Regions from separate parts of the Variovorax sp. HJSM1_2 genome, predicted to be linked through region 1. Evidence: predicted binding sites of a transcription regulator. Region 1 holds the regulator's gene; the other holds the start of a gene.
What was found. Region 1 encodes FNR, which switches genes on or off when oxygen is low (the NO sensors DNR and NnrR bind a similar motif). Its sites were predicted from a motif close to TTGATNNNNATCAA; they were not measured.
Positions count from the first base shown of each region.

Region 2: the regulator FNR is predicted to act here: its motif matches at 7,179-7,192, upstream of ACFQ95_RS12520 (fatty acid desaturase).

Region 1 covers NZ_JBMOXA010000001.1:160,027-175,357, reverse strand. The annotation lists gene ACFQ95_RS00790 (sensor domain-containing protein) at 1-671, opposite strand, end outside; gene ACFQ95_RS00785 (HD-GYP domain-containing protein) at 668-2,029, opposite strand; gene hemN (oxygen-independent coproporphyrinogen III oxidase) at 2,155-3,555, opposite strand; gene fnr (fumarate/nitrate reduction transcriptional regulator Fnr) at 3,768-4,532, shown strand; gene ACFQ95_RS00770 (chromate transporter) at 4,773-5,354, shown strand; gene ACFQ95_RS00765 (chromate transporter) at 5,351-5,881, shown strand; gene ACFQ95_RS00760 (universal stress protein) at 6,006-6,452, shown strand; gene ACFQ95_RS00755 (hypothetical protein) at 6,455-6,889, opposite strand; gene ACFQ95_RS00750 (1-aminocyclopropane-1-carboxylate deaminase) at 6,898-7,914, opposite strand; gene ACFQ95_RS00745 (Lrp/AsnC family transcriptional regulator) at 8,052-8,537, shown strand; gene ACFQ95_RS00740 (methyl-accepting chemotaxis protein) at 8,805-10,352, shown strand; gene ACFQ95_RS00735 (molybdopterin guanine dinucleotide-containing S/N-oxide reductase) at 10,333-12,720, opposite strand; gene ACFQ95_RS00730 (NrtA/SsuA/CpmA family ABC transporter substrate-binding protein) at 12,728-13,738, opposite strand; gene ACFQ95_RS00725 (ABC transporter ATP-binding protein) at 13,823-14,596, opposite strand; gene ACFQ95_RS00720 (ABC transporter permease subunit) at 14,593-15,331, opposite strand, start outside.
Region 2 covers NZ_JBMOXA010000009.1:154,259-169,589, forward strand. The annotation lists gene ACFQ95_RS12480 (5-(carboxyamino)imidazole ribonucleotide synthase) at 1-471, opposite strand, end outside; gene purE (5-(carboxyamino)imidazole ribonucleotide mutase) at 468-968, opposite strand; gene trxA (thioredoxin) at 1,122-2,081, shown strand; gene ACFQ95_RS12495 (ribbon-helix-helix domain-containing protein) at 2,090-2,467, opposite strand; gene ACFQ95_RS12500 (DJ-1/PfpI family protein) at 2,538-3,119, opposite strand; gene ACFQ95_RS12505 (phosphoribosylaminoimidazolesuccinocarboxamide synthase) at 3,230-4,135, opposite strand; gene fba (class II fructose-bisphosphate aldolase) at 4,247-5,311, opposite strand; gene pyk (pyruvate kinase) at 5,550-6,986, opposite strand; gene ACFQ95_RS12520 (fatty acid desaturase) at 7,293-8,411, shown strand; gene ACFQ95_RS12525 (nitrate/sulfonate/bicarbonate ABC transporter ATP-binding protein) at 8,454-9,746, opposite strand; gene ACFQ95_RS12530 (ABC transporter permease) at 9,743-11,467, opposite strand; gene ACFQ95_RS12535 (phosphoglycerate kinase) at 11,581-12,774, opposite strand; gene ACFQ95_RS12540 (AzlD domain-containing protein) at 12,873-13,208, opposite strand; gene ACFQ95_RS12545 (AzlC family ABC transporter permease) at 13,232-13,978, opposite strand; gene fmt (methionyl-tRNA formyltransferase) at 13,978-14,961, opposite strand; gene ACFQ95_RS12555 (hypothetical protein) at 15,071-15,331, opposite strand, start outside.

The DNA of each region.
Region 1 (15,331 bases):
TGCGGCAGCGACACCCGTTCGATCAGGCGGCCATCACGCAGCACCAGCAGGTCGGAGCTTTCCGTCAGCGGCGACAGCGACAAGCCCTCCAGGCGCTGGCGGTAGGCCTCGGGATCGAGTGTGGATTCGGCCATGTGCGAGACCAGCGCGTCGTCGTCGCGACGCAGCAGCATGGTCTCGGGCATTTCCCACATCTCGGCAAAGCGGCGGTTGCAGGCGGTGGTGTTGCCGTGCAGATCACACACCAAAATACCATCGGCCGTGGCCTCCAGCGTGGCCTGCATTTCCGCCAGCACCAGCTCCAATTCGTCTTCCATGCGGCGGTGCTGGCTGCGGTCACGCAGGCACACCACAAACGCGGAACTGCCATCGGACAAGGTGGTCAGCGTGACACGGCGCTCGACTTGCCTAGGCTCTTGCTGCGCAGTGAGAAGCTTGGTCTCCGAGTGGATGCCATCGGCGTGCCCGGTGGCCGCCTCTTCCCAGAAAAACTGGTCTTCGAGTGCCACCATGAAGTCCGTTACCACCCGGCCGACCAGGCTCAAGCGGCCGGCACCGAGCAGTTGCACCGCGGCGTCGTTGACCGCCAGGATATGCAGCGTGCCGGGCTCCACCACACACACAGCATCCAGCATCGCCTCGATGAGGCTCCCCAACGCCGGCAGGGTCACGCCTGGCTTCCCAAACGGTCCAGGCCGCCACTGCGCTCGACGTAGTAACAAACACGCGGACGCAAGGCCAGGTATTCACGTACCGAGGCCGACAGTTGCGCCGGCTTCAGGCTGCGCCGTATGCCCAGATCGGGGCGTTGTTCCAGATCGACGATCAGCGCTTCGGCGCGTGGCACATTCTGGTCATGCAGGATCACACGCGGCTTCAGTGGCCGGGCGGAGTTCACCGAAACCACCACACCATAGGCATCGTTGACCAATTGCACAACCGAACCCGGCGGGTACACCCCCATCAGGCGGATAAAAGCGCCCAGGGTGGCGGTGTCGAACCGGGATTTCATCTGGGCGAAGATCATCGAAAGGGCTTCGTGCGGCGTGATCGCATTCACCAGGCGCGCAGGATTGCACAGGTTGTCGTAAAGATTCACCAGTGCAAGAATCTTGCCCGCCTGCGACATCTGCTCGCCGCGCAGCCCTTGCGGAAAGCCCGAGCCATCGACCAACTCGTGGTGTTGCGCCATGCCCAGCAGCACCTCGGGCGCCAAGCCCATACGTTTGCCCAGCGCCACACCAAAGGCCACGTGCTCGCGGTATCCAATGCGCTCGCTGGCGGAAAACTTTTCGTCCATGGCGCGCAGCCGCTCGGGCACCTGCGTCTTGCCAATGTCGTGCAACACCGCGGCCATACCCAGCGACTGCAGCTCGGTGGCGGGCAATGCCAGCGCCTTGCCCAGCAGCAACGAAACCACCATCACATTGACGGGATGCTCGGAACTGCGGTCGCCCATGGTTTCGGACAACAGGCGAATCGCCGAATCACCGGCGCCCAAAACCTCGGCCACGCAGCTTTGCACCAGCTCGGCAGCTTGGTCGGCGGCGGATTTCGGCTGCTCTCCGACCGCAGCAGCCAGACGGCGGAAGCGCACCATGGCTTCACCAAACTTGCGCTCGCAGCGCTCCAGGCTGCGTTGCTGGTTGGCCAGTTGCTCACGGCGCTGGCTGCGCAACCACTCTACTTCCTGCATACGCGTCACGGTAGGCGTTGCGGCGGCAGCGATCGCAGGTTCAGGGACTTCGGCACCAATGGATGCCGGCGCCTCATCGGGCGCGACTGTCATGCCCGGGGGCAGTTGCTCCTGCAGAGCCGCAAAGTCGCTTTCGCTGGCGGGGTCGCTTTGGCCGGGGTAATAACGCAGCCGGCTCAAGCCGAGTGAGCGGATCGCACCAATTTGCTCGTGTGAAGCGATCTTGAAGCTGCCCTTCGGAAACGGATGTTCCATCCACCCAAGGTCGAGCTGTATGTACATGCCACGCCGAAGTTGGCCGATATCAATCCAAACTGATTGGTGCACATCCATAAAATAAGATGCAATTTGGGCGTTGTGGCATCAAAAGATTATGCCGCGAATCAAAGACATCTTGTTACCAATTTGACCCGAGTGTCGCTTAGGCGTCAATTCTTTGGCCCTGCAAGGGTCTTCGCTTACACCACGCGCGAAAACCTTTCACGTCCCTCACCCCGCGCTAATTGCAAATAACGATCAAAAACCATGGCGATGGTACGCACTAAATACCAGCCAATGGCGGTGACGCGGATAGCGCCCTGGTCTGCAAGATTCATTTCCAGCAAACCATCGCGCTCAAATTCAGCCAGCACCGCGAGTTCAGGCTCAAAGTAACGCCGAAAGTCAATGAAATGCGCTGTGGCAATTGATTCAAATTGCACCTCACCCTGGCACATGAACGCCATGATCACACTCTGGCGCACCAAATCGTCGCGCGACAACAGCAACCCACGTGCAATCGGCAGTTGGCCCTGGTCTATACAGCTGCGGTAATGCGCCCAATCCCGCGCGTTCTCCGTAAACAGCGCGCCCATACGGCCAATCGCCGACACCCCCAGTCCAAGCAAATCGCAATGGGCTTGTGTGCTGTAACCTTGAAAGTTGCGGTGCAGCCGGCCTTGCCGCTTGGCCACGGCCAGGGCATCACCAGGCAAGGCCAGGTGGTCCATTCCCACATGCACATAACCCGCCTGCACCAGGCTGTCCAAGGCCAGACGCAGCAGCCCCAGCTTGTCATCCAGCACGGGCAGTTCGCTCTGGGCGATGCGGCGCTGCGGCTTGAAGCGCTCGGGCAGATGGGCATAGGCATACAGCGCCAGCCGGTCCGGGCGCAGTTGCCGCACCTGCTCCAGGGTGCGCGCAAACGAGGCTGCGGTCTGCCGCGGCAAGCCATAGATCAAATCGATGTTGATGGACTTGAAACCCTGCGCCCTGGCCGCCGCGACCAGGGCAAACACCTCTTCGGCGGCCTGCACCCGGTGCACGGCTTGTTGCACCGCAGGGTCGAAATCCTGCACACCAAAACTCAGCCGGTTAAAACCCAGCGCGGCCAGGTTGGCCAGGCGCTGGGGTGTCACCGTGCGCGGATCCACCTCGATGGAGAACTCGCCATCGGGTGCTAAGCGAAAGTTGTCGCGCAACAGCTGCATGAGCTGCGCCAATTGCTCGTCGCTCAAAAAAGTGGGCGTGCCGCCGCCCAGATGCAATTGGCTCACGGCCTGTCCCGGCCCCAGGTGCGCCACCTGCAGGGCGACTTCGCGCGTCAGATAGTCAAGATACTCCTGGGCACGGTCGCGTTGTCGCGTCACGATTTTGTTGCAGGCACAAAAGTAACAAAGCGACTCGCAAAAAGGGATATGCACATACAGCGACAGCGGATGCACCAGCCCCGCGTTGGCATGCTCGCGCCGTTGAGCCAACGCGGCAATAAAGCCGGCTGGCTGAAAACCATCGACAAAGCGGTCGGCCGTGGGGTATGAGGTGTAGCGCGGACCTGGCTGATCCATGCGGCGCAATACCTCGGGTGTGATCATGCTCATGGGACAACACTCGGTTCAAGCAAAAGGTCACGCCGAACAAACCTCAAGAAATGCCACGTATGCTTCTCTGCGCCGGCGACGCGCGAAAAAAACCAAGGCCTAGAGGAAATGGCGACGTATAGACCGTATGCACACAATGTGCCGCGACACAAGCGGCAACTTATTGACCCATATCAGTGCCGCAGCATTGGGAATGCCGCAAAATTTGATTTATGTCATCCCACCCCGCACTTGGCCACCATAGAACGCCCCAACCGCTGCCAGGCGCCATACAGATCGCCTGCTCCAATTGCAATCTGCGCGAACTGTGCATGCCCGCTCAGCTCACGGCCGAAGAACTGGTGCGCATAGACGATGTGGTGGCCTCGCGCCGCACGGTCAAACGCGGCACGACCTTGTTTCACCAGGGCGACAGCTTTGCCTCGCTTTATGCCATACGCCTGGGCGTGTTCAAAACCGTCGTCGCCTCCGAGGACGGCCGCGAACAGGTCACCGGCTTTCAGATGGCCGGTGAAATCATGGGCATGGACGGCATCGTCAACGAAGTGCACAGCTGTACCGCCGTGGCGCTGGAAGATGCCGAGGTGTGTGTAATGCCTTTCGACCGCCTGGGCGAACTCTCACGCGAGGTGAACGCTCTGCAACATCACGTGCACCGCATCATGAGCCGCGAAATCGTGCGTGAACATGGCGTCTTGCTGCTGCTCGGCAGCATGCGTGCCGAAGAACGTGTGGCGGCCTTTTTGCTGAACCTGGCCAAGCGGCTGCATGCGCGGGGTTTCTCGCAATCCGAACTGGTGCTGCGCATGACACGCGAAGAGATCGGCAGCTACCTGGGCCTGAAACTCGAAACGGTCAGCCGCACCTTCTCCAAATTGGTCGACAACGGGCTGATTGAAGTCAAACAGCGGCACGTGCGTATTCTGGATGCGGACAAGCTGAACCGGCTGGTCAACCTGCAAGGCTGTGCATCCTAAGCGCAGGCTAGCGCTACCAATTCAATAGCATCTTGCGCTTTTCCACCAAGCGCCAAAGGCATTTTTTCTTCAAGCACGGCCAGCAGCGCCATGTAAAGCTACACACCGTGGGCAACAGCGCCGCAGCGAAGATGGCTCAGCGCTCCTAGAATATTTTTCTCGCCACTCTGCCCAGTAAGAGCCTGTTCAAAATCCATTGGGGCCTCAATAGATTTTGAACAGGCTTTAAGCGCTCAGACCATGCCTCTGCAAGCCGACACCGCGCCCACGCTGCGTAGCCTCTTTTTCGCCTTCTCCAAAATCGGCCTGACCAGCTTCGGCGGCGGCCTCAGCGGCTGGATGCTGCGCGAGTTTGTGCAGCGCCGCGCCTGGCTCACGCAGCAGGAATTCTTGAGCGGCCTGGCCTTGGCGCAGGCGTTCCCCGGTATCAACGTCGTCAACCTGTCGATCTGGATTGGCTTTCAACTGCTGGGCGGCGCCGGCGCGGTGGTCGCGGCCTGCGGCATCGTGTTGCCACCCATGGTGGTGGCCTTGACCTTGGCGAGTGTGTTCTCTCACGTGGCCGATGTACGCGGTGTGCATGTGGTGCTGGCCGGCATTGCGGCAGCAGCGGTGGGGCTGTCGCTGCAAACCGGCTTGCGTGCGGCCTTGCATGCCGCCAAAGGCTGGGCGCGCAGCTTGATTTTGCTGGCCACGTTTGCCGCCATCTTCTTCTGGCGCCTGCCGCTGCTGTGGGTGGTGGGGGTGATGGCACCGCTGTCCATCACGCTGGCATGGCGGCGTATACGTGCTGAGGCAGCAGCCGAGGCCAGCACGCCATGAACCTGCAGCTATTGAGCAGCCTGCTGGCGGTGTTTGCGCCACTGTCGTTCCTGACGGTGGGCGGTGGCCAAAGCATCGTGGCCGACATTCACCGCCAGTCGGTCAACGTGCAGGGCTGGATGAGCGACGCACAGTTTCTCGACCTGTACGCACTGTCACGCATCACCCCCGGGCCCGGCGCCTTGTTGGTCACCTTGGTGGGTTGGCAGGTGGCCGGCATCTGGGGCGCGTTACTCACTTCGGTGGCGATTTTTTTGCCAAGCTCGGTGTTGGTCTATGCCCTGGCGCATGTCTGGTCGCGTTACCGGGGCAAACCGCTGGTACGCGCCATTGAATCCGGCCTGGCGCCGGTGGCAGCAGGTTTGATTTTGGCCGCGTCGTGCACGGTGTTGCGTGCGGCCGAAGGCGGCGTTTGGGCCTGGTCGGTGGCGGCCCTCTCCACCATCGCTTTGGCGGCATGGAAGCGGCTCAGCCCGCTGCTGGTACTCGCCCTCGGTGGGCTGGTATTTTGGGTGGCGCTGCGTTGACGTTTTCTAGCGCGCCATGACCTGTATCAACCAGGGTCATCACTGGGCTCGCAAATTTGCTGTTGCTGCGTATGATGCTTTTTGTCACGCAAGCCCGCGTGTCTAGACCCAAGGAGGACACACCATGTACAAACGCATTCTGGTGGCAACCGACGGCTCCGAGCTGTCCGACAAGGCCGTGCAAAGCGCCATCGCGCTGGCCGCAGACCTGAAGGCCGAACTCATCGCGCTGAAGGTCGTGCCCTACTATCCGCAAAGCTACTTTGAAGGTGCAGCACCCATAGACACCCGCGCCATCGCCGATGTCGAAAAGAAATGGCAGGAGTCGGCACAACAAGTGGTGGGCGCCGTGGTCACGGCAGGCGCCGAGCGCGGAGTCACGGTGCAAGGGCTCACGGCCAAGTCAGACCTGGTCTCCGAGACCGTGATCAAAACCGCCACCGCCCAGAACTGCGACTTGATTGTGATGGCCTCACACGGGCGCAACGGCTTGAAGCGTTTGCTGCTGGGCAGCGAGACGCAGCACGTGCTGACGCATTCGCACATTCCGGTGCTGGTGCTGCGGCCCTAGGCTCAGGTCACGGCCAGGCGTATCCACTCGCCGCCATCATCTTGCGCCAGGCGCACTGCGGCTTGCACGATGGCGGCAGCATCGGCTCCGCCCACACTGAGATAACGACGGCCAGGCGGCGCAAAGGCCCGCAGCAATTCTGGCGTGGCGCGTTCGCCACGCGTCAGCGCCAGAATCGGCCCGTGGGTGGCGAGCAACAAACGCTCAAAACGGCTGTTGATCTGCGGGCGCAGGCCCTGCAGCCACAAGCGCTCGTTGGTTATGCCATCTTCCACCAGCGCGCCCCAATCGTCCACGCGCCACAGCTCGACACCCAGCGCATGCGAACGCTCCAACAAGGCGGCTGTGCGCAAGGCTTCGTCCACCAAATTGGCCTCGCACAGCCACTGCATGTGTGTGCCACAACCCTCGACTGTGGCACTGCGCAGCCGCTGCATGACGCGGCTCAGCCGTTGCGGAACAGAAAGCTGTAGGCGTTGAGCGCGGGCACACCGCCCAGGTGGGCGTACAGCACTTTCGAGCCCGCAGGAAACTCGCCCAAACGCACCTTCTCTATCATGCCGTGCATGGACTTGCCTTCGTACACCGGGTCGGTGAGCATGCCTTCCATGCGCGCACACAGGCGAATAGCGTCCAAGGTGCCCTCGTTTGGCAGGCCATATTCGGGCCCGCCAAAACGCGTGTCCAGCACCACGTCCTTGGCGCTGATGTCGCGGTTCAGCTCCACCAGATGGGCCGTGTGTTTGGCGATGCGCAGCACCTGGTCAAAGGTCTGCTGCGGCTTGGCCGAAGCGTCGATGCCGATCACGCGGTCGGCCCGGCCATCGGCCGCAAAACCCACCACCATGCCGGCCTGTGTGCTGCCGGTGACGGCGCAGACCACGATGTAGTCGAACTTGAAACCCAGCTCGGCTTCCTGTTGCCGCACCTCTTCGGCAAAGGCCACAAAGCCCAGCCCGCCTTTTGGATGCTCGGAGCAACCGGCCGGAATCGGGAATGGTTTGCCGCCCGCCTGGCGCACACTCTGCATCGCGTCTTCCCAGCTTTTGCGTATGCCAATGTCGAAGCCCGCCGCATCCAGGCGCACATCGGCGCCCATGATGCGCGACATCTCGATGTTGCCCACACGGTCGTAGACCGCGTCGGAGTAGTTGACCCAGTTCTCTTGCACCAGCACACACTTCAAGCCCAGGTGTGCCGCCACGGCCGCCACCTGGCGTGTCTGATTCGACTGTATGCCGCCTATGGACACCAGGGTGTCGTAGCCACCCTCCAGCGCTTCGGGAATCAGGTACTCCAGCTTGCGGGTCTTGTTGCCGCCAAACGCCAGTCCGCTGTTGCAGTCTTCGCGCTTGGCGTACAGCTGCACCTTGCCGCCCAAGTGTGCGCTCAGGCGTTTCAAGGGCTGAATCGGTGTCGGGCCGAAGGTCAGCGGGTAGCGTGGAAATTTTTGCAGGTTCAAGACAGTGCTCCTTGTTCAAAACATGGCTTGAATCCTAGGAGCTAGCCCTTGTTTTAGGGTTGCAAAATATGCGCCTTCAACGAAACTCAGGCGAGATTTTTTCTTCATTAAAGTACTTTTATTCCGCTTAAAAAGCCATGAGCACAACAAAATTGCCTGACAAGAATGCGCTCGACCGTACCGACCGCGCCATACTGCGCGCACTGCAGCGCGACGCCTCGGTCTCCAATGTGGCGCTGGCCGCCAAGGTGAACCTCAGCGCCCCGGCCTGCCTGCGGCGCGTGGAGCGCTTGAAGAGCCTGGGGCTGATCAAGAAGGTGGTGGCGCTGCTAGACCCGGCCGCACTCGACTGCGGCACGCTGGTGATGATTGGTGTGGTGCTGGACCGCTCCACACCCACCTCGTTTGCCGAGTTTGAAAAGGCAGTGCAAAAGGTATCGGGCTGCCAGGAGTGCCATGTGGTCACCGGCGAGTTCGACTACTTCGTGCTGCTGCGCACGCGCGACAACGACAGCTACAACCGCCTGCACGCCGAGCAACTGCTTTATCTGCCGGGCGTGCGGCAGATCCGCACCTTCATGGTGTTGAAACAAGTGTTGTCGACCACGCAGTTGCCGATCTGACACAACGAGTCGAGCGTGGTCGGCTCAAGTTCGGCGTTCTAAGGCCGAAAAGCCTCAGGAGAAAAGCCAAACATGCAGCCGAATTCATGGGCAATGGCCAAAAGCCGTTGACCCATTGAAAGCGCAGGGCAATCAACGACGCACCTCTTCATTCACATTTGCTTGGCAACACACACCGCGTCATCCTTTCAAGGCCCAGCCCCAACACCCTGCCATGCAACGCCATACATCGATGTGTGCGTTTCACCCTTGGCCCAATCCCCACTTATGAACAACTTAAAAGTCTCCACCCGGCTGTCGTTTCTGATCGCGTTGCTGTCCTTGCTGCTCATAGGCATAGGTTTGCTGGGCCTCTACGGCACCCAGCAATCGAACGAAGGTTTGCGCACCGTCTACCAAGACCGCACGGTGCCGCTGAAGCAACTGGCCGACATCAACTACATCATCAACCGCAACCGCGCCTTGGTGATGGAAATGCTGATCCGGCCCGAGAACACCACCATAGAGCGCAACAGCAAGGAACTGCGCGACAACGTACAAAAGAACCTGGCCGTCTGGAAAGACTACATGGCGACCACGCTGACACCCGAAGAAGAGCGCCTGGCCAAGGCCTTCAACGAAGCCGCCACGGCGTTTTCACGCGGCGGCATTGGCCCGACGGCCGAGGCGCTGCGCAAGGGCGACCTGGATGAAGCGCAGACGCTGTACCAGACCAAGGTCGCGGCGCAAGCCGCAGGTGTGCAGCAGTCCATCGATGCGCTGATGAAGCTGCAGACCGATGTGGCCGAGGATGAATATCAAAAGGCGGTGTCGCGTTACGAGAGCATTCGCAATACCGCCATCGCCTGCATTCTGTTGGGCGTGGCGGTAGCCGTGGCGTTCGGCGTGGTGCTGGTCCAGGGCATCTCGCGTGCGTTGGCGCATGCAACTGCGGTATCTGCCGCCGTGGCGCGCGGCGACCTCACCAGCCGCATAGACACCAGTGGCCGTGATGAGGTCAGCCAGGTGCTACAAAGTCTGGCCGAGATGCAGGCCAACCTGTCGACCATCGTCAGCCGTGTACGCCTGGGCTCGGATGCCGTGTCCACCGCCAGTGAAGAAATCGCCCAGGGCAACCACGACCTGTCGGCGCGCACCGAAAACCAGGCCAGCGCGCTGGAAGAAACCGCGGCGAGCATGGAGGAACTGAGCGCCACCGTGAAACAAAACGCCGACAACGCGCTACAGGCCAACCAGCTCGCCAAGGGCAGCTCGACCGTGGCGCTGCAGGGCGGCAGCGTGATGAGCGAAGTGGTCGAGACCATGCGTGGCATCAGCGATTCGAGCAAGAAGATTGCCGACATCATCAACGTGATCGACGGTATTGCCTTCCAGACCAACATCCTGGCCTTGAACGCCGCGGTGGAAGCCGCACGCGCGGGTGAACAAGGGCGTGGCTTTGCCGTGGTGGCCAGTGAAGTGCGCAGCCTGGCCAGCCGCAGTGCCGGTGCCGCCAAGGAGATCAAGGCGCTGATCAACGACAGCGTGGGCCGCGTGGACCACGGCAATGCCCTGGTGGACCGCGCAGGCAGCACCATGCAAGAGATGGTGACCAGCATACGCGGCGTGACCGACCTGATGAGTGAGATCAGCGCCGCCAGCACCGAACAAAGCCTGGGTGTCTCGCAGATCGGTGATGCCGTGACACAGATGGATCAGGTGACGCAGCAGAACGCGGCACTGGTGGAACAAATGGCCGCCGCCGCAAGCAGCTTGCGCAGCCAATCGCAAGAACTGGTGAACACGGTGGCGGTGTTCAAGTTGTCGCCTCAGTAGCCTCGACAGCGGCTCCAGCCGAGGCGCGCTCCTGGGCAAACCGCGGCGGCGCAAACACACACACGGGTGGCACAGCTTGGGTCCACAAGCGCACCTCCACCTGTGCCGACTGCGCCGCGCAGCCCTGCGATAAACGCGAGCTGCCCTCATCCGGCGTGACCATGTTGGGGTTGCCGTGCACGTCCAGGCGGCCGGGTGTGCTGGCATTTAACGGGTCGACCAAAGAGTCGTGTAAAGGGTCGTACCAGGCGCCCGTGGCAATTTGCACCACACCACGCGCCACGTCTTCACTGAGCCGCGCACCGGCGAGAAACGCGCCCAGGTGGTTAAACACCTGCACCACGTCACCGGCGTTGATGCCACGTTCTGCGGCATCGGCCGGGTGCAGGGTCAGCGGCTCGCGCCCGGCGATCTTGCTTTGCATACTGACGCTGCCGTGGTCGTACTGGCTGTGCAGGCGGGTGAGGGGTTGGTTAGACACCAGGTGCAGGGCGTGTGTTGGCACCGGTGCCTGCAACCAAACCGGGTGGCCCGGGCAATCGTCGTAGCCAAACGCGGCGATGGTGGCGCTGTAGATCTCGATACGCCCCGAAGGTGTGGGCAGCGGGTGCGCCAGCGGGTCGGCACGGAAGTCCTGCAGCAACACCGTGGGCCGCTCCGGCAAGGGAATTTCAAACAAGCCCTCGCGCCAAAAATCTTCAAACGCGGGCAACGCAATGCCAGCCGCTTGGGCGCGTGTGCGTGAGCCCTCAAACAAGTGTGCCAGCCACTGCTGCGGGTTGCGCCCTTCCGTGAAGCGGCGACCAAAGCCCAGGCGCTGGGCCAGGTCGGAAAAGATCTGGTAGTCGTCGCGCGCCTGCGCCACCGGGGGCTGCACGGCCTTCATGGCGACCATGAAGCGGTCGCTCGCAGCACTGCCAATGTCGTCACGCTCCATGGGGGTGGTGGCCGGCAAGACGATGTCGGCGTGGCGCGCGGTGGCGGTCCAGAACGGCTCGTGCACAACGATGGTTTCGGGCCGTTGCCAGGCTTGCACCAGGCGATTCAAATCCTGATGGTGGTGAAATGGGTTGCCGCCCGCCCAATACACCAGCCGTGTATCGGGGTAGTGCAGCGTCTTGCCGTTGTAGTCAAATGCGGCGCCGGGCTGCAGCAGCATGTCGACCACACGCGCCACCGGAATATAGGTTTTGACAGGGTTGTCGCCCTGCGGCAAACGCGGGCCGGAAAACGCCGAGCGCCCGCTGCCGGTGTTGTTCATGCAGCCGTAGCCCAAGCCAAAGCCGCCACCCGGCAAACCCACCTGTCCCAGCATGGCCGCCAGCACCACCGTCATCCAGAACGGCTGCTCGCCATGGCGCGCGCGCTGCAAGGCATAGGCGCTGTTTACCAGCGTGCGGTGCGCCGCCATGCGCCGCGCCAACAACACGATGCTGTCGGCGGTTATGCCGGTGAGTGCCTCGGCCCAGCTCGGAGTTTTGGCTACGCCGTCGGTGTGGCCCAATACGTAAGGCGCAAAGCGCTCAAAGCCTACCGTGTGGCTGGCCAGGAACTGTGTGTCGTGTAATGCCTCGCTGATCCATACATAGGCCAACGCCAGCATCAGGGCGCTATCGGTGCCGGGGCGAATCGGCAGCCACTCGGCGCCCGCCACACCGTCGAGGTCGCTGCGCAGCGGGCTGATGTTGACGAAGTGTGTGCCGCGCGCCTGCATACGCGCCAGGGCGCTGCGCAACTGGTGGTCGCTGGCGCCACCGGGGCTGACCTGCGCGTTCTTCAGCGGCAGGCCGCCAAAGGCCACAAACAATTCGCAGTGCTCGGCCAGCACGCTCCACGCGGTGTGCTGCTGCAGCAAGGCGTCGGTGGGGCCCACCACATGTGGCAGCAACACACGACCCGCCCCCAGGCTGTAGGTGTCCACGCTGTAGGTGTAGCCACCAAAGCCATTCAAGAAGCGGTGTAATTGGCCCTGCGCATGGTGAAAGCGCCCGGCACTCGACCAGCCATAACTGCCGCCATAAATAGCGCTGTTGCCGTGCTGCTGGCGCACGCGTTGCAATTCGCTGGCCACCAGGTCCAGCGCTTCGTCCCAGCCCACTTCGACAAACGCATCCTGGCCGCGTGTGCGCGGGCTGCTGTGTGCATGGCCCGCACGTGCGGCGCGCAAATAACTTTCGCGTACCGCCGGCTTGCGCACCCGCGCGGGTGCGTGAATACCCTCGGGGATGGATTGGCCTATGGGTGACGGGTCCGCATCCCAGGGCGCGGGCTCCAGAGAACGCAGGCGCCCACCCTCGACCACCGGGCGGTAAACGCCCCAATGCGTGGATGTGTACGTGGAAGTATCGTTCGGGAGAGAGTCCGACATGCAGGTCTTACAGCTTGGCGAGCTGGTCCGCCACCGTCACCTTCTTGGGCAGAATCTGCCGCTGCGCCAACCAGTCGGCGGCGAACTGCAGGCCCTGGACGAACTTGCTGTCGTCGATGGCGTGGAAGTCGTAGCTGCGCTTCAGGCCCGCCAGCGTGTTGCGCACGTCGTCGGAGTAACCACCTTCTTTCTGGTTGATGATTTCAGCCTCTTTTGCGTTGGCCGAGGCCCATTGGCCCTCCTCCACAAAGGCCGCATTCACGGCGCGCACCAGGTCGGGGTTTTCTTCGGAGAACTTGCGCGTGGTGAGCCAGGAGCTGAAGTCGATGCCGAAGTCCAGGTCCTTGCCTTCAAAGAAGATGTCGTGGGCCTGGTACTCGGCGCGTGCAATGTCCACACCCGGGCTCCACATCGACCACGCATCCACCTTGCCCGCGCCAAATGCCGGTGCCGCGTCTGGCGGATTGAGGTAGACAAATTTCACCTGCTTGCGGTCAACCCCATGTTTTTCGAGCGCAGCCACGAGCAAAAACTCGCCCAGGCCAGAACGGTTGACCGCCACCGATTTGCCCACCAAGTCCTTGATGGATTTGATGCCCGAGGCGTCTTTGGCAATGATGGCCGTGCTGCGCGGGTTGACCACCAGGAAATTGGTGAACACCAGGGGCGATCCCGCAATGATGGCGGCCAGCGCCGGTGTGGTGCTGCCGCCAAAACTGAAGTCGGCGCTGCCGCCGGTCACCGCCTGCAAGGAGGGTGCGTGGTTGGGAAACGGCCCGACCCACTGCACCTTGATGTTGTCCTTGGCCAGGCGCTTTTCAAACTCGCCGCGTTGTTTGGCCAGCAGCGGCAAACCACCACGGCCCCAGCCCAGGCGCACGGTGTCGGTGTTGCGGCCGGTGCGTGCGGCCCAGCTTGGCATGGCGCCAGCACCGGCCAGTGCCAAAGAAGCCAAAGAACTGGTGCGCAAAAAGCCACGGCGGGACAAGGCAGACAAGGCTTGCTCAGGGGTCAGCATGAAATCGTTCTCCAAAAGAAAAATGGAAGGCCAAAAGAAAGGTGCTGTGCCCGCTTGGGGCACAGCAAATTGCGGCAGTGGACGCTAAAGCGCGGGCTCGGCGACTACACCCAGTTCTGTCAGCAGCTGGTCGCGCAGCGCCACCGCGTCCGGGTGCGAGCGGTGGGCACGCGCCTGGGCCGAGACCGGGTACTCGGCGGCGATCACGCCGTCGCGCATCACCAGCGCACGGTCGGCCAGCGCGATGGCTTCGTCCACGTCGTGCGTCACCAGCAATACACCCGGCCGGTGACGCGCCACCAGTTCCTTGACCAGTCCTTGCATGCGAATACGCGTCAGTGCATCCAGCGCGGCAAAGGGTTCGTCGAGCAGCAGCAGGCGTGGGTCTTGCACCAAGGCGCGGGCCAGGGCCACACGTTGCGCCTGGCCGCCAGACAGGTTGCGCGGCCAGTCGTCGGCACGGTCGCCCAGGCCGACTTCATCGAGTGCTGCTAGCGCAAGCGCACGACTGGCCTCGGCCTCCGGCAAGCCGAGCGCCACGTTGCGCCAGAGCGTGTCCCAGGGCAGCAGGCGGTGCTCCTGGAACACCACGGCCGGGCGCGGCGGCGCGGCCATGCTGCCGGCGTCCACCACATCCAACCCGGCCAAGGTGCGCAGCAAGGTGGTCTTGCCACAACCGCTTTCGCCCAGCAGGGCGACAAACTCGCCGCGCTGAATCGACAGATCCAGCCCGTTGATCACCGCACGCGCGCCATACACCCGCTTGAGGCCGCGCACCGATGCCGCCAGATGCTCTGCAAGCTCTGCACGCACGGCGGAACTGTGGGAGCCGCTATCTTTTTTCACTGCGTTGCTCATGCCTTGCGCCTTGCATAGTTAGGGTGCCAGGCCAGCAGGCGCCGCTCCAGCAGTCGGGTGATGCCGTCGGCGCCTATGCCGATCAAGGCGTAGACCACGATGGCCAGCACAATCACATCGGTGCGCAGGAACTCGCGTGCATCCATGGCCAAAAAGCCTATGCCGGAGGTGGTGGCAATGGTCTCGGCCACCACCAAGGCCAGCCAGGCCGTGGCCAAGGCGTAGCGCACACCGGTCAGGATGGATGGCAAGGCGCCGGGCAACACAATGCGCCGCACCAGGGTCAACGTGCTCAGGCCGGTGACGCGCCCCAGCTCCAGCAACTTGGGGTCAACCTGGCGGATGCCGAGAACGGTGTTGATGTAGATGGGAAACGAAACGCCCAAAGCCACCAGGAAGATCTTGCCGCCTTCATCGACGCCAAACCAGACGATGACCAGCGGCAACAACGCCAGGAACGGAATGGCGCGCACCATCTGCACGCTGCGGTCCAGCAGCGCTTCGGCCAGGCGTGAAAAACCGACCAATGTGCCAAGCACAAAACCGATAACGCCGCCTATGGTGAAACCGGCCGCGGCACGCAGCAGGCTCACACCCAGATCAGACAGCAGGCGCCCCTCTTCCACCAACTCTTGCGCGGTGACGAACACCTTGCTGGGCGCGGGCAATACCTGTGCCGACAGCCAGCCCGAACGTGCTGCGGCTTCCCACAACAACACCAGCAGCACGGGCGCC
Region 2 (15,331 bases), on a different contig from region 1:
ACCCATGCGGCTGGTCTTCAGTATGCCGGGCAGCAGATTGGTGTCCACCGCGGCCAAGGCCTCGGCGCTGTCGATCACGGCGTAAGGCGCACAGGCCACGCCGCAGCGCACAAAGTGGGCCTTCTCTTGGCTGCGGTCTTGGGCAATCGCCACGGCCGAGGCGGCGGGCGCCACCGGGCGCTGGCGAGCCAGGGCTACGAGCGCGGGGGCCGGCACGTTTTCAAATTCGGTGGTGATGGCATCGGCCACGGCGCCGAGCTGGGCCAGGCCCTTGGCGTCGAGGTAGTCGGCCAACACATGGTGGTGGCTGACCCGGCCGGCCGGGCTGGAGACATCGGGGTCAAGCACGGCGGTGAAGTAGCCCATGCGTTGTGCGGCGTGCACAAACATGCGCCCGAGCTGGCCGCCGCCCATCACACCCAGCGTGGCGCCGGGCAATATGGGCTGGTTCTTTTGGCTGGTGTCGCTCACGCTTTGCTCTCCACCGGCGGCAGTGTCATGTTGCGCGCCACTTCGGTCTGCGCGGCGCGGAATGCTTCAAGCTGGGCACGCAGCGCCGGGTTCTGGTTGGCCAGCAGCGCCACGGCAAACAACGCCGCATTGGCCGCACCGGCGCTGCCGATGGCAAACGTGGCCACCGGAATACCCTTGGGCATTTGCACAATGCTATGCAGCGAATCCACACCTTGCAGGTGGCGGCTGGCCACAGGCACGCCGAGCACCGGCACCGGGGTCTTGGCCGCCAGCATGCCCGGCAAATGCGCCGCGCCGCCCGCGCCCGCGATGATGGCTTGCAGGCCACGGCCGGCGGCCGCTTCGGCGTAGCTGAACATGTCATCCGGCATGCGGTGCGCAGAGACCACACGCGCTTCGTGCTCAATACCGAACTGCTGGAGAATTTGTACTGCGTGCTGCATGGTGTCCCAGTCGCTGCTGGAGCCCATGACGACGCCAATTTGGATGGCCATGCGTTTTCCTATAAACGTTGAATTTTACGGTTACGCCCCCAAACTGGCATCACAACGCCCCCAACACCGACAAAATTCATTGACACAGCCGCTAACATCGGCGGCTATTCCCCTAACCAACCAAGCGTTGCCCCGGTAGCGCAGCCCCTTGCCATGATCGACGTCACGATAGAAAACTTTGAAACCGAGGTGGTTGCCGCCTCCATGCAAGTGCCTGTGCTGGTGGACTTCTGGGCGCCGTGGTGCGGCCCGTGCAAGGTCATAGGGCCGATTCTGGAGAAACTCGAAGCCGACTACGCCGGCCGCTTCAAGCTGGTGAAGATCGACTCCGACCAGGAGCAGCAACTCGCCGGTGCCTTCGGCATACGCAGCATTCCCACCTGCATTCTGGTGATGAATGGCCAGCCGGTCGATGGCTTTGCCGGTGCCATGCCCGAAGGCCAGGTGCGTGCCTTCCTCGACAAACACGTGCCCGCCGGTGACGGCCTGGAGGCCGAGCCGTCCGACACCGACGAAGCCCAGGCCCTGCTCGAATCGGGCGACACCGACGCCGCCCTGGTCAAGCTGCAGGAAGCGCTGGCCGTGAACCCGGCCAACGACGACGCGCGCTACGACTACGTCAAGCTGCTGATCGGCAACGGCTATCTAGAAGAAGCCGGTGCGGCACTGCAGCCCGCGCTGGTGCAAATCCCGGTGCAGCTGCGTTTTGAAGCCTTGCACCAATGGGCCAACGCTCTGCATTTTGTAGCTGGCGACGCTCGCCGTGAATGGTCGGCAGCCCAATTCGATGAAAAAATTGAAACCAATAAGCGCGACTTTGAAACCCGCTTCGCCAAGAGCCGTGTGCTGATGGCGCGCGGCGAATTCACCGCCGCCATGGACGAGCTGCTGGAAATCATCATGCGCGACCGCAAGTGGGAAGACGAAGCGCCGCGCAAGACCTTTGTCGCCATCCTGGAACTGCTGACCCCGCCGGCGCCAAAACCCGATGCCGATGCCTCCGGCAAAACCGCGGGCGGCATTGAACTCGCCGGCCACTCAGCCAAGGCACAAGACCCGCAGTTGGAGCTGATCTCGCGCTACCGGCGCCGCCTCAGCATGGCGCTGAACTGAAACCCGGATCAGGCTGCGTGACGGCCCGCCTGCACCATGCGTTGGGCAGGCCGTTCGCTCGCCAGCACGCGCTGCGCATTCAAGCTGCGGATGGGTATCGACGTGTCTTGCGGAATGCCGCCGGCCAATTGCAGGTCGAGGTAACGCCCGCAGCACACACGTAGAAACGAGGCGAAGTTCTCCACCGTGCCGCGCTCGTGCGATAACTCGTCATAGAGCTTGGTGCACAGCTGCGGCACACTCATGCCGTCACGCGCGGCAATCTCTTCCAGCACCTGCCAGAACAGGTTTTCCAGCTTGATGCTGGTGGCCACGCCGTGCAGGCGCACGGAGCGCGCGCGGCTGGCGTAGAGCGTGGGGTCGGCGCTGATGAAGACTTGGCACATGGCGGGTTCCCGGTGGTTCAGCCGCCATCATCGGAGGCCGACCACAACCACGTCAATGGGGTTAATGACCTTAGTGGGAGATACGCGTGCCCAGCAGGGTCAGGAACTGCGCAATCCAGGCGGGGTGCGCAGGCCAGGCCGGCGCCGTCACCAGGTTGCCATCGGTCACGGCCGCATCAATGGCGATCTCGGCGTAGCTGCCACCGGCAATTTCCACTTCCACGCGGCAGGCCGGGTAGGCCGAGCAGGTGCGGCCCTTGAGCACGCCCGCACCGGCCAGCAGCTGCGCACCGTGGCATACGGCGGCCACGGGTTTGTTGGCTTCAAAAAAATGCTTCACGGCCGAGATCACGGCCGGATAGGTGCGCAGGTATTCGGGGCCACGGCCGCCGGGGATGACGAGTGCGTCGTAGTCGTGCGGCTTGATGCTGGCGAAGGTGGCGTTCAGCGTGAAGTTGTGGCCGGGCTTTTCGCTATAGGTTTGTGCACCTTCAAAGTCGTGGATGGCGGTTTTGATGTGGTCACCGGCGACCTTGTCGGGGCACACGGCGTGGACGGTGTGGCCCACCGCCAGCAGCGCCTGGAACGGCACCATGGTTTCGTAGTCTTCGCAGTAGTCACCGCAAATCATCAAGATTTTTTTGCCAGCCATGTTTGTCTCCTGGGGGAATGAAGGAGAAAACATTGTTCCGCCGGGCTGGCCGCAGCGGGTGTTAGCCGGTTACTACATGGCGTGGCAGCAACCGGCTTTTCAGCAGCCTGTCAGGCCGTCAGGCGCTCCATGGCTTCGCGGTACTTGGCAGCGGTTTTTTCCACCACTTCACGCGGCAGGCGCGGTGCGGGCGGGGTCTTGCTCCAGGGTTTGCCGTCCACCGTGGCTTGCTCCAGCCAGTCGCGCACAAACTGCTTGTCGTAGCTCGGCGGGTTGATGCCTTCCTGGTAACTTTCCAACGGCCAGAAGCGCGACGAATCGGGTGTCAGCACTTCGTCCATCAGGTGCAGCTTGCCCTCGTTGTCCAGGCCGAATTCGAACTTGGTGTCGGCAATGATGATGCCCTTGGCCAGTGCGATTTTCGAGGCCTCTTGGTAGATGGCGATGCTGATGCTGCGGATTTGTTCGGCCAATTCGGGGCCGACGATATCGACCACCTTCTCGTAGGTGATGTTTTCGTCGTGTTCACCCATTTCGGCCTTGGCCGCAGGGGTGAAGATGGGTTCGGGCAGGCGGCTGGCGTTGCGCAGGCCAGGTGGCAGCGGCACGCCGCAGACGGCCTGGTTTTGCTGGTACTCGGCCCAGCCACTACCGGCCAGGTAACCACGCACCACGGCTTCCACGGGAATCGGCTTCAGGCGCTTGACCAGCATGGAGCGGCCACGCACTTGCGCCACTTCATCAGGGGTGACCACACTTTCGGGGTCTTCACCGGTCAGGTGATTCGGGCACAGGTGGCCGAGTTGGCCAAACCAGAACAGCGCCATTTGCGTCAGCAATTCGCCTTTGCCGGGGATGGGCTCGCCCATGATGACGTCGAAGGCGCTCAGGCGGTCGCTGGCCACCATCAGGATGCGGTCGGTGCCCACGGCGTAGTTGTCGCGCACCTTGCCGCGCGCCAGCAGGGGCAAGGACTTCAGGGAAGAGGTATGGAGGGACGGAGCGGCAGTGGTCATGTCAGTGGGGTCCGGGTTCAAATTCAAGGCCAAGGGGCTATTGTCCCTCAATGCGCAGCCAAGCAAAAAGCCACCCTGGCGGGTGGCTTTTTAGGGCGAAACAGCGAATGCTTAGTTCACCAGCTGCGCGAGTTCACCCTTGGCGTATTTGGCGGCCACAACCTGCAGGCTGTCGCCCTTGATCTTGGCGCCTTGGCCTTCGCAGCCGAATTCCAGGTAACGCGCCTTGCACACCGCCTTGGCGGCTTCACGCGCGGGCTTGAGCCATTCGCGGGCGTCGAACTTGTCGGGGTTCTCGGCCAGGAACTTGCGCACCGCGCCGGTCATGGCCAGGCGAATGTCGGTGTCGATGTTGATCTTGCGCACGCCGTACTTGATGGCTTCCTGGATTTCAGCCACGGGCACGCCATAGGTTTCCTTCATCTTGCCGCCGTACTGGTTGATGATCGCCAGCAGTTCTTGTGGCACGGAAGAAGAACCGTGCATCACCAGGTGGGTGTTGGGGATGCGTTTGTGGATTTCTTTCACGCGGCTGATGGCCAGGATGTCGCCCGTGGGTGGGCGGCTGAACTTGTAGGCGCCATGGCTGGTGCCGATGGCAATGGCCAGCGCGTCCAACTGGGTGGCCTTGACGAACTGGGCGGCTTCTTCGGGATCGGTCAGCATCTGGCTGTGGTCCAGCTTGCCTTCGGCGCCAATGCCGTCTTCTTCGCCAGCTTCGCCGGTTTCCAGGTTGCCCAGGCAGCCGAGTTCACCTTCCACGGTGACACCCACCTTGTGCGCCATGTCCACCACCTTGCGTGTCACGTCGACGTTGTAGGCGAAATCGGCTGGGGTCTTGCCGTCTTCACGCAGCGAGCCGTCCATCATCACCGAGCCAAAGCCCAGGCCGATGGCGCCTTCGCAGACCTTGGGCGTGGTGCCGTGGTCCTGGTGCATCACCAGCGGAATGTGTGGGTAGGCCTCGCAGGCGGCTTCGATCAGGTGCTTGATGAAGGGCTCACCGGCGTATTTGCGTGCGCCAGCACTGGCTTGCAGGATGACCGGGGCGCCGACTTCATCGGCGGCCATCATCACGGCCTGGACTTGTTCCAGGTTGTTCACATTAAAAGCCGGGATGCCGTAGCCGTGTTCAGCGGCGTGGTCCAGCAGTTCACGCATCGAGACGAGTGCCATGGTGCTAAGTCCTGAGAGTTAAAAAGTGGGGTCAAGCGGGGTGGGCCAGTTTTTGACAACTTGGTAACCGCTTGGTAACTCACGCGATTTTAGCCCGTCGCCGTTGACCAAGGTTTGGAAAATGTCGGGCCGCAACGTCACCAGATGTCAGCGCAAGACGCAAAAAAGCCATGCCGGGCGGCTGGCGCGGCATGGCTTTGGGGATGACTTTTGGCGCAGAACGCGCCGGTCTTGGCGTTTAACCGACCTGGCAGATCTTCAGCATATTCGTGCCGCCCGGTGCGCCCATGGGCTCGCCGCAGGTAATGGCATAGATGTCACCGCTTTGCACAATTGCGCGCTTTGTGAGGTGGCGTTCGGCTTCGACGAGTGCGGTGTCGCGGTCGGCGCTGGCATCCATCAACAAGGGGCGCACATTGCGGTACATCGCCATCTTGCGTTGCGTCGACAGGCGCGGCGTGAGTGCGTAGATCGGCACATGGATGCTGTGACGGCTCATCCACAAGGCGGTGGAGCCGCTGTCAGTCAGCGCCACAATCGCCTTCGCCCCCAGGTGGGTGGCGGTGAACAACGCGCCCATGGCGATGGACTGGTCTATGCGCTTGAAGACCTTGCCGGTGAAGTCGGCGTCCAGCTGACCGTAGTCGGCCTTCTCGGCTTCAACACAGATGTTGGCCATCTCACGCACGGTCTCCAGCGGAAACTTGCCGGCGGCGGTTTCGGCGCTCAGCATCACGGCGTCGGTGCCGTCGAGCACGGCATTGGCCACGTCGCTCACTTCGGCACGTGTCGGTACCGGGTTGGTGATCATGCTTTCCATCATCTGGGTGGCGGTGATGACGAACTTGTCGCTTTCACGCGCCATGCGGATCATGCGTTTTTGCAGCGCTGGCACGGCCGCATTGCCGACTTCAACCGCCAGGTCGCCACGCGCCACCATGATGCCGTCGCTGGCGTCCAGAATGCTTTGCAGGTGGGGAATGGCTTCGGCGCGTTCGATCTTCGCAACCAGGCCGGGCTTGTGGTTGAACTCGGCCGCCGCCACGTTGCACAACTGGCGCGCCATTTCCATGTCGGTGGCGTTTTTCGGAAAGCTCACGGCCACGTAATCGGCCTGGAAAGCCATGGCGGTTTTGATGTCGTCCATGTCTTTGGCGGTCAACGCAGGTGCGGTCAAGCCGCCGCCCTTTTTGTTGATGCCTTTGTTATTCGACAACTCGCCGCCCAGATTCACCGTGGTGTGCACGGCTTCACCGCGCACGGCGTCCACCGTCATGACGATCAGGCCGTCGTTCAGCAGCAAAACATCACCGGCCTTGACGTCGCGCGGCAGTTGCTTGTAGTCCAGACCCACGCCATCGATGTCGCCCAGTTCCGTGCGCGAGGCGTCGAGCACAAATTTCTGGCCGGGCTCGAGCATGACCTTGCCTTCGGCAAACTTGCCAACGCGGATCTTCGGGCCTTGCAGGTCGGCCATGATGGCGACTTCACGGCCGGCGCGGCGCGCGGCATCGCGCACCATGGAAGCACGGTCGATATGGTCTTGCGCCTTGCCGTGGCTGAAGTTCAGCCGTACAACGTTGACCCCATCACGGATCATCTGTTCCAGCAGCTGCGGATCGCTGGAAGCAGGGCCCAAAGTAGCAACAATCTTGGTAGCACGACGCGGCTTCATATCAACGGTCTCCATGTGAACTGTCCCCATGTAATTTAGTTTCCATTTTCACATGAAACCAAGAACATTCAGGTTACAAAATAAGCTCATTTGGCGCGCACAACACCCGGGTTTTAGCGCGGCAACCCCTGACGCCATAGGGGTGTCAGGCAAACGTGGTAAAACCAAACAGTCCAGCCACGCCTCCTATCATTGATCCGGGTCAGCCTGTGTCCCAAGGGTTACGCTTAAGATCGGCTGCACACTGGTTTTCCTGGGTCTTTGCGGCGCACAAGGCGCCGACATCTTTGAATTGAAATTTTTGACATGACGTCACAGTCCGACACGACCGCGCCGGAAGCTCCGCCGCAACCCCTGGCATTCGATGCGCCGCTGCCGCATCGCAAAGTGATACGTTCCTGGCTGCTTCCGTTGGCCCAGCGCAACACCTGGAAAGCCTTCAGCCTGCTGATTCTCGACTATGTCGTGTTGCTGGCCCTGCTGGCCGGTGTGGTTTTGTTTGAATCCGTCTGGCTGATGCTGCTGTGTGGCCTGGCCGCCGGCTTTGTGATCGGCCGCCTGTTTGTGGTGGGCCACGATGGTTGCCACCAAAGCCTGACCGAACACCGCCGCCTGAACAAGTGGCTGGGCCGCATCGCCTTTTTGCCCTCCATGACCGCCTACAGCCTATGGGACGTGGGCCACAACGTGGTGCACCATGGTTTCACCAACCTCAAGGGTGTGGACTTTGTGTGGGCGCCACTCACGCAGGAGGAATACGCCGCGCTATCACCCGCGGGCAAGCTGCTGCAGCGCATCTACCGCAGCGGCTGGGGCCCAGGCCTGTACTACATGATAGAAATCTGGTGGAAGAAGATGATGTTCCCCAGCAAATCGCAAATGGGCAACACCAACCGCGCCATCTTCACCTGGGACTGCCTATTGGTCACCGGCTTTGCCGTGATCTGGATCGCCGCCCTGGTGGGCGCCGCGTTGTACACCGACCAGTCCATCTGGCTGCTGTTGCTGCTGGGTTTTGTGGTGCCCATGTTCTTCTGGTTCAACATGATGGGCTTTGTGATCTACGGCCACCACACCCACGTCAAGGTGTCCTGGCACAACGACCGCGCCACCTGGCAGCGTGCCCAGCCGTTTGTGTCGACCACCGTGCACCTGACCTTCCCGGTGCAGATTGGCGCCATGCTGCACCACATCATGGAGCACACCGCACACCACGTGGACATGAGCATTCCGCTGTACAAGCTGAAGGCCGCACAGGCCAAGCTTGAAGAACTGCTGCCCCAACGCATCGTGGTGCAGCCGTTCTCATGGCGCTGGTACTTCGACACCGCGCGTGCCTGCAAGCTGTATGACTTCTCGCGCAACTGCTGGACCGACTTCCAGGGCCGCATGACCAGCCCACCACGGGCGGCGATGCCGGCTTAACGGCCTCGGCCCCATCCCACGGCTTAGCCGGCGACCTGCCTGCTAAGCCGTTTCGCTTTCTGGCAGGGTCAGTCTGGATGTGTGGAAGTCGTAGCCATAGACCTCGCCGTAGCGGCCCCACTCAATCGCCACTTCCAGCACGCGCTGGGCTTCTTCGGCTTCGAAAAACTCCTCCAGCAACTCCAGATAACGCTTGTCGGGCAAGGTGCCGCTAGGCTCGGACTCCAGGTCGCGCCGGATGTGCGCGGCCAGCGGCACATGCGTCAGCAGTTGCTGGCCAAACATTTCCTGCTTGCGCACCTGGTCGGCATCGACATAGTGCTGGCCCAGCGGCGTGAGGTGGATGTCGCCGTGGTCTACATGGGCCAGCCCAAGCAAAGCCAGAGCCTCGTAGGTGGGAAACAATTCTTCATCGGGCAGTTCGGCCTCTTCGGCCAGGCGCGGCAAATCGGCGTGGCCGTTGAAAGGCGCACCAGCCAACATGTCGAGCACACCTTCTATGCGGCTGACATCGGTGGCGGGCAGGCGGTAACCGGCGTGTGCCGACTCTGGCGCCCCGGCCGCAGCGGCTTGCACGGGGTGCTGCGTCATCAGGCCGTAGACCTCGTCGATCAACGCGCGCACTTCCACCGAATCGGCATTGCGCGGACGTGGCAGGCGGATGTGCACCTCGTCGCGTATACGGCCCGGGTCGCTGGCCAGGATGATGATGCGGTCGGCCATCATCACCGCCTCTTCGATGTTGTGCGACACGATCAGAATGCCCTTGGTCGGGATCTTGTCGCCGTCCCACAGCGCCAGCATGTCGTTGCGCAGGGTTTCGCCGGTCAACACGTCCAGTGCCGAAAAGGCTTCGTCCATCAGCAGGATGTCGGGGTTGGTGACCAGCGCACGCGCAATGCCCACACGCTGCTTCATGCCGCCCGACAGCTCACGCGGCAGCGCGCCGCCAAAACCAGCCAGGCCTATCAGCTCGAGCACGGCATCGGCGCGCTTCTCGCGTTCTGCGGCCGGCACACCTTGGGCCTCCAGGCCCAGCTCGACGTTTTGCTGCACCGTGAGCCACGGAAACAAGGCAAACGACTGGAACACCATGGCAATACCCGCCACCGGCCGGTGGATGGCTTGCTGGCGGTAGGCCGCCCGGCCATGGTCGGCCGGAATCAGGCCCGCAATGATGCGCAGCAGTGTGGATTTGCCCGAGCCTGACTTGCCCAGCAGCGCCACGATTTCACCATCGGCGAGTTCAAAGTCGACCGAGCTCAGCACCGTGCGGGCGGAGCCATCGGCGGCCGAGAACGACTTGGCCACCCCTTGCAGTTCAATCAGATTCATCGTTGACTCTCCGCCAGCAGATACAGCTTGCGCCAGAAAAACCGGTTCAACAGCATCACAAAAATACACATCACGCCTATGCCCAGCGCGATGCGGTGGAAGTCGCCCACATCGGTCATGTGTTTGATGTAGCTGCCCAGGCCGTTGGCCACCAGGGTGGTGTCGCCCCAGGTCACGTATTCGGCGACGATGCTGGCGTTCCACGAGCCGCCGCTGGCGGTGATGGCCCCGGTCACATAGGCCGGAAACACGGCCGGCAAATAAACACGTTTCCACTTCAGCCAGCCGCGCACACCCAGGTTGTCGGCTGCCAGGCGCAGCTCGTTGGGAATCGCCGCAGCCCCGGCCACCACGTTGAACAGGATGTACCACTGCGTGCCGAACACCATCAGCGGGCTGAGCCAGATATTCGGATTGAGCTTCCAGGTCACCAGCAGGTAGACCACCAGCGGAAACATCAGGTTGACCGGAAACGCCGCCAGGAACTGCGCCACCGCCTGCACACGCTGCGAATACGCCGGCCGCAGGCCTATCCACACCGCCACCGGCACCCACACCAGCGAAGCCAGCCCAATCAGCAGCAGCACCCGCAGCAGCGTGATGCAGCCGAGCATCACCACATGCGCCGCCTCGCCCCAGCCCACCACGGTGTGCACAAACAGCAGCAAGCAGCCAAACGCGGCCAGTGTGCCCAGCACCAGAACCACGTCCCAGACCCGCGCCCAGATGGGGTTGGCAAAGCTAGAAGGCGTGGTGGGCGCTGTATCGCTGCGCGCGCTGCTGAACCAGCCCAGCGCACCGCGCATGGCGCGCCAGAAACGCTGGGTCAGCGCACGCATCCAGTGGCTGCGGCCCATCCAGTCGAGCAGCCAGGACTGCTGCGCGGTGTCGCCCTGGGAATCCTCAAACCGGAACTTGTTGGCCCAGGCCAGCAGCGGGCGGAAGAACAACTGGTCGTACACCAGTATGCCCACCAGCATGGCGCCAATGGCGTAGGCAATTGCCATGCCGTTTTTGTCTTCGATGGCGACCGCGATGTACGAGCCTATGCCGGGCAGCTTGATGTCCTGGTTGGCCACCGAAATGGCCTCGGCCGCGACCAGGAAGAACCAGCCGCCGGACATCGACATCATCATGTTCCACAACAGCCCGGGCATGGCAAACGGCAGCTCCAGCCGCCAGAAGCGTTGCCAGGCCGAGAGGCGGAACATGCGCGAGGCCTCGTTCAGCTCGTCGGGCACGTTGCGGATCGAGGTGTACAGGCTGAACGCCATGTTCCAGGCCTGCGAGGTGAAGATGGCGAAGATGGCCGCACACTCCACGCCCAGCAAGCTGCCGGGAAACAGCGCAATGAAGGGCGCAATGGCAATCGCCTGAAAGCCCAGAATCGGCACCGACTGCAAGATGTCCAGCAGCGGAATCATGGCCTTTTCGGCGGCGCGGTACTTGGCGGCAAGGGCCGCGAAAACGAACGCGAACAGCAGCGAAAAGCCCAGCGCAATGAACATGCGCAGCGTGGTGCGCAGCAGGTAGTAGGGCAGGACCTCGGGCGAGAGCGAGATCTCCAGCGACTCGCCCATGGCAAACGGCTTGGCCATCTGCGCCGCGCCAAACGCCAGTGCCAGCAGAATCGCCAGCACCAGGGGCAAGAGGGCGAAGTCCCAACGGTTGGGCGTGGTCGCCAAAAGGCCGCCGCCGGGCAGCTTGCGCCATTTGTCCATCGTTCACCCTCCCGTCACGGCCAGTCACATGTTGTCAGGCCGGGAGTGGAACACCGTTTTGTAAAGACGGTATGAATCAATCAGCCGAAGTCACAACTTCGACCGATTGAAGGTCAAGCCGCCGCGCGTTTTTGCAGAATCTCGAACGCTGGCAGGGTCTTGCCTTCCAGGATTTCCAGGAAAGCGCCACCACCGGTGGAGATGTAGCCCACCTCTTTTTCAATGCCGTATTTGGCGATGGCGGCCAGTGTGTCACCGCCGCCCGCTATCGAAAACGCAGCACTTTCGGCGATTGCACGGGCAATGGTTTCCGTGCCGTGGGCAAACGCGTCGAACTCGAACACACCCACGGGGCCGTTCCAGACAATGGTGCCGGCCTTCTTCAATTGCGTGGCCAGGGCGGCAGCGGTTTGCGGGCCTATGTCCAGGATCAGGTCGTCATCGGCCACGTCCGTAGCGGCTTTGACGGTGGCCACGGCGTCGGCCGCGAAGGTCTTGGCAGTGACCACGTCGGTCGGGATTGGCACGGCAGCACCGCGTGCCTGCATGGCGTCGATCACGGCTTTGGCTTCGCTCACCAGATCGGCTTCGGCCAGGCTCTTGCCTATCTTCAGGCCGGCGGCCAGCATGAAGGTGTTGGCAATGCCGCCACCGACGATGAGCTGGTCCACCTTTTCGGCCAGGCTCTTCAAAATGGTCAGCTTGGTCGACACCTTGGAGCCCGCCACAATCGCCACCAGCGGGCGCTGGGGTTGGGCCAGGGCCTTGGTGATGGCGTCGATCTCGGCCGCCAGCAATGGGCCGGCACAGGCCACCTTGGCATATTCGGCGATGCCGTAGGTCGTGCCTTCGGCGCGGTGGGCGGTGCCAAAGGCGTCGTTCACGAAGATGTCGCACAGCGCGGCCATCTTTTGCGCCAACTCGGGCTTGTTCTTCTTTTCACCAACGTTGACGCGGCAGTTTTCCAACAGCACCACCTGGCCAGGAGCGACGCTCACGCCGTCGACCCAGTTGGCCACCAGCGGCACTTCGCGACCCAGCAGTTCACCCAGGCGCTTGGCCACGGGTGCGAGCGAGTCTTCGGGCTTGAACTCGCCCTCCGTGGGGCGACCCAGGTGCGAGGTCACCATCACCGCGGCGCCGGCGTCCAGCGCCTGCTGTATGCAGGGCACCGAGGCGCGGATGCGGGTGTCTTCGGTGATTTGGCCGGCATCGTCCTGGGGCACGTTCAGGTCGGCACGGATGAACACCCGTTGACCCGAGACCTTGCCCTGGGCACACAAATCGGAAAAGCGCAAAACGTTCATGGCAACTACTCGCTGAAGATGAAGAAAGAGGTGTTCCGAGCGCGGAACTTGGCGCCGATTCTAGAAGCGCCAGCGCCGCTGTGGTGCAGGTCGGGGCGCTACCAGCCCAGGCCCAGGTGTAACGGCAGGTAGACCGCCATGCCAACCACGATGGTGATCAACACATCGCGCCGCCAATAGAACGCCAGCGCCCCGACGATGGCGGCGTAAACCCGTGCGTCAAGCCACAGCGTGGCGAGGTGGCCGTTGGTGACCACGACCTCGGGCACCACGACGGCGGCCAGTGCGGCGATGGGCGCATATTGCAGGCCACGGTGCGCCCACTGCGGCAGGCTCCAGGATTTGCTGGAGATGAAGAAGAAGCTGCGGGCAATGACGGTGATGCAGGCCAAGCCGACGATGACCAGCAGCGTCCAGGCGTCGGTTTCACCCATGGTGGGGCCGAAGTTGCTGAAGCTCATGCCGTCTTACCTTTGGCCCGGTCGTTGTTGGCTGGGGTGAATTTTTCCATGCTCATACACAGCAACACCGCCGCCGCAATCGCCACCACGATGTTGAGCTTGAGCGGCAACGCATAAGCCACCACCCCGGCAACACCCGCCGTGGCTGCGGCCAGCACACGCAGGCGCGTGCTGGCCAGTGAACACAAAATGCCCACCAGGCACAGGATGCCGGCGTAACCCAGGCCCCAGGCGGTGGGAATGAAGTTGGCCAACAACACACCCAACACGCTGGCGCTGACCCAGGTGAACCAGTTGAGGAAACAGTTGCCCGCCAAGTAAGCTTCTTGCGCCTGGTGTTCGGCCAGCGTTTCGCCCACTTTGGGGTAGCGCCGGGTAAACAACACATAGGTCATGTCGGCCGTCAGATAACCGTGTGTCAGCCGCTCCCAGCGCGGCAGGTGCATGAGGTAGGGCCGCAGATGCAGGCTGAACACCACAAAACGCAGGTTCACACAAAAGCCCGTGGCCAGGATGATCCACATCGGCGCGCCGGCGATGATCAGCGGAATGGCGGCGAGTTGCGAACTGCCGGCAAACACCAGGATCGCCATAGCCAAAGCTTCGACCACGCTCATGCCCGACTTGACCATGGCCACGCCGGTCATCAAGCCCCAGGCAAAGATGCCGGGCGCTTGCGGCCACATGTCGCCCATGCCAGCTTTGAATTCGGCGTGCTCGCGCAGGCTGCGGCGTAGAAACATCAGGCGGCCTCGTGGGTCGCTGGCGCCTGCACAAAGCATTGGCCGGGTTGTAAATCAAAGCCGCGAATGAAGTCGCGCACCGGCAGGCGTTTGCCACCAGCGCGTTGGATCTCGGTGATGTTCACTACTGAATCCATAGCTGCCACCGCAATCACCTCGGGCGTCACGGCCACTATTTCTCCAATTTTTTTGCCTGCGGGCGCAGGTTCGCCGCCCACGTGGGCCGCCCAGACCTTCAGCGCTTCATCACCGTGCTGCGCCACGGCGCCGGGGAACGGGTTGAACGCACGCACACGGCGCACGATTTGCTCGGCGGCTAGCGACCAGTCTATGGCGGCCTCGTGTTTCTCGATCTTGTGCGCGTAGGTCACACCCTCGGCCGGTTGTGGCACGGGGCGCAGGCCACCACAGGCGGCCAGCTCCAGCGCTTCGACGATCATGCGGCCGCCCAGGCCGGCGAGTTTGTCGTGCAGCGTGGCGGTGGTGTCGTCCTGGATGGCGATGTTTTCGACCAGCAGCATGTCGCCGGTGTCCAGTCCCGCATCCATCTGCATGATGGTGACGCCGGTGTGGCTGTCACCGGCCTCGATCGCGCGGTGTATGGGCGCGGCACCGCGCCAGCGTGGCAGCAGCGAGGCGTGGATGTTGAGGCAGCCCAGGCGTGGCACATCCAGCACCCACTGCGGCAGGATCAGGCCGTAGGCGGCGACCACCATGGCGTCCGCCTTGGCGTCCAGAATGGCTTGCCGTGCGGCGCCGGCTTCGTCGGGAAACTTGCCGTCCAGTCGCAGGCTGCGCGGCTGGGCCACCGGCACCCCTAGCGTTTGGGCGAACTGCTTCACGGGCGAAGCCTGCAGCTTCATGCCGCGCCCAGCCGGGCGGTCGGGTTGGGTCAAGACCAGCGCAATGTCAAACCCGGCAGCGTGTAATTGCTGCAAGGCGACGCGGGCAAATTCGGGCGTACCCGCGAAGATCAGACGCATGGAAACGGTTCAGTAGCGGTTAAAAATCAAAAAGGCCGTGGCCTCTAACACTCGACTTGCGGCCCACGAATGGGGCAGCGCCAGCACACCATCCACGTGAGTGAAACGCTCAGCGCCGCTCAGGCACGTTGAGCATGTCCTGGCCTTGTTGTGTACGGCGCACGATGCCGGCGGGGTCGAAGTAAATCCAGAAAAACATGTCCCAGCCGTTGTTCCACCTATAGGTCCAGACATCGCCTTGCCAGGACGACACGTGGTCCACGCTGGCCGGGCGACCATAGGCCCACAGAATGTCGTCCGTGGTGGTCGTGCCCGAAATGTCGATGCGCGAGAACTCGTTCAGTGTCAGCGCCTGGTATGACCGGGCGAC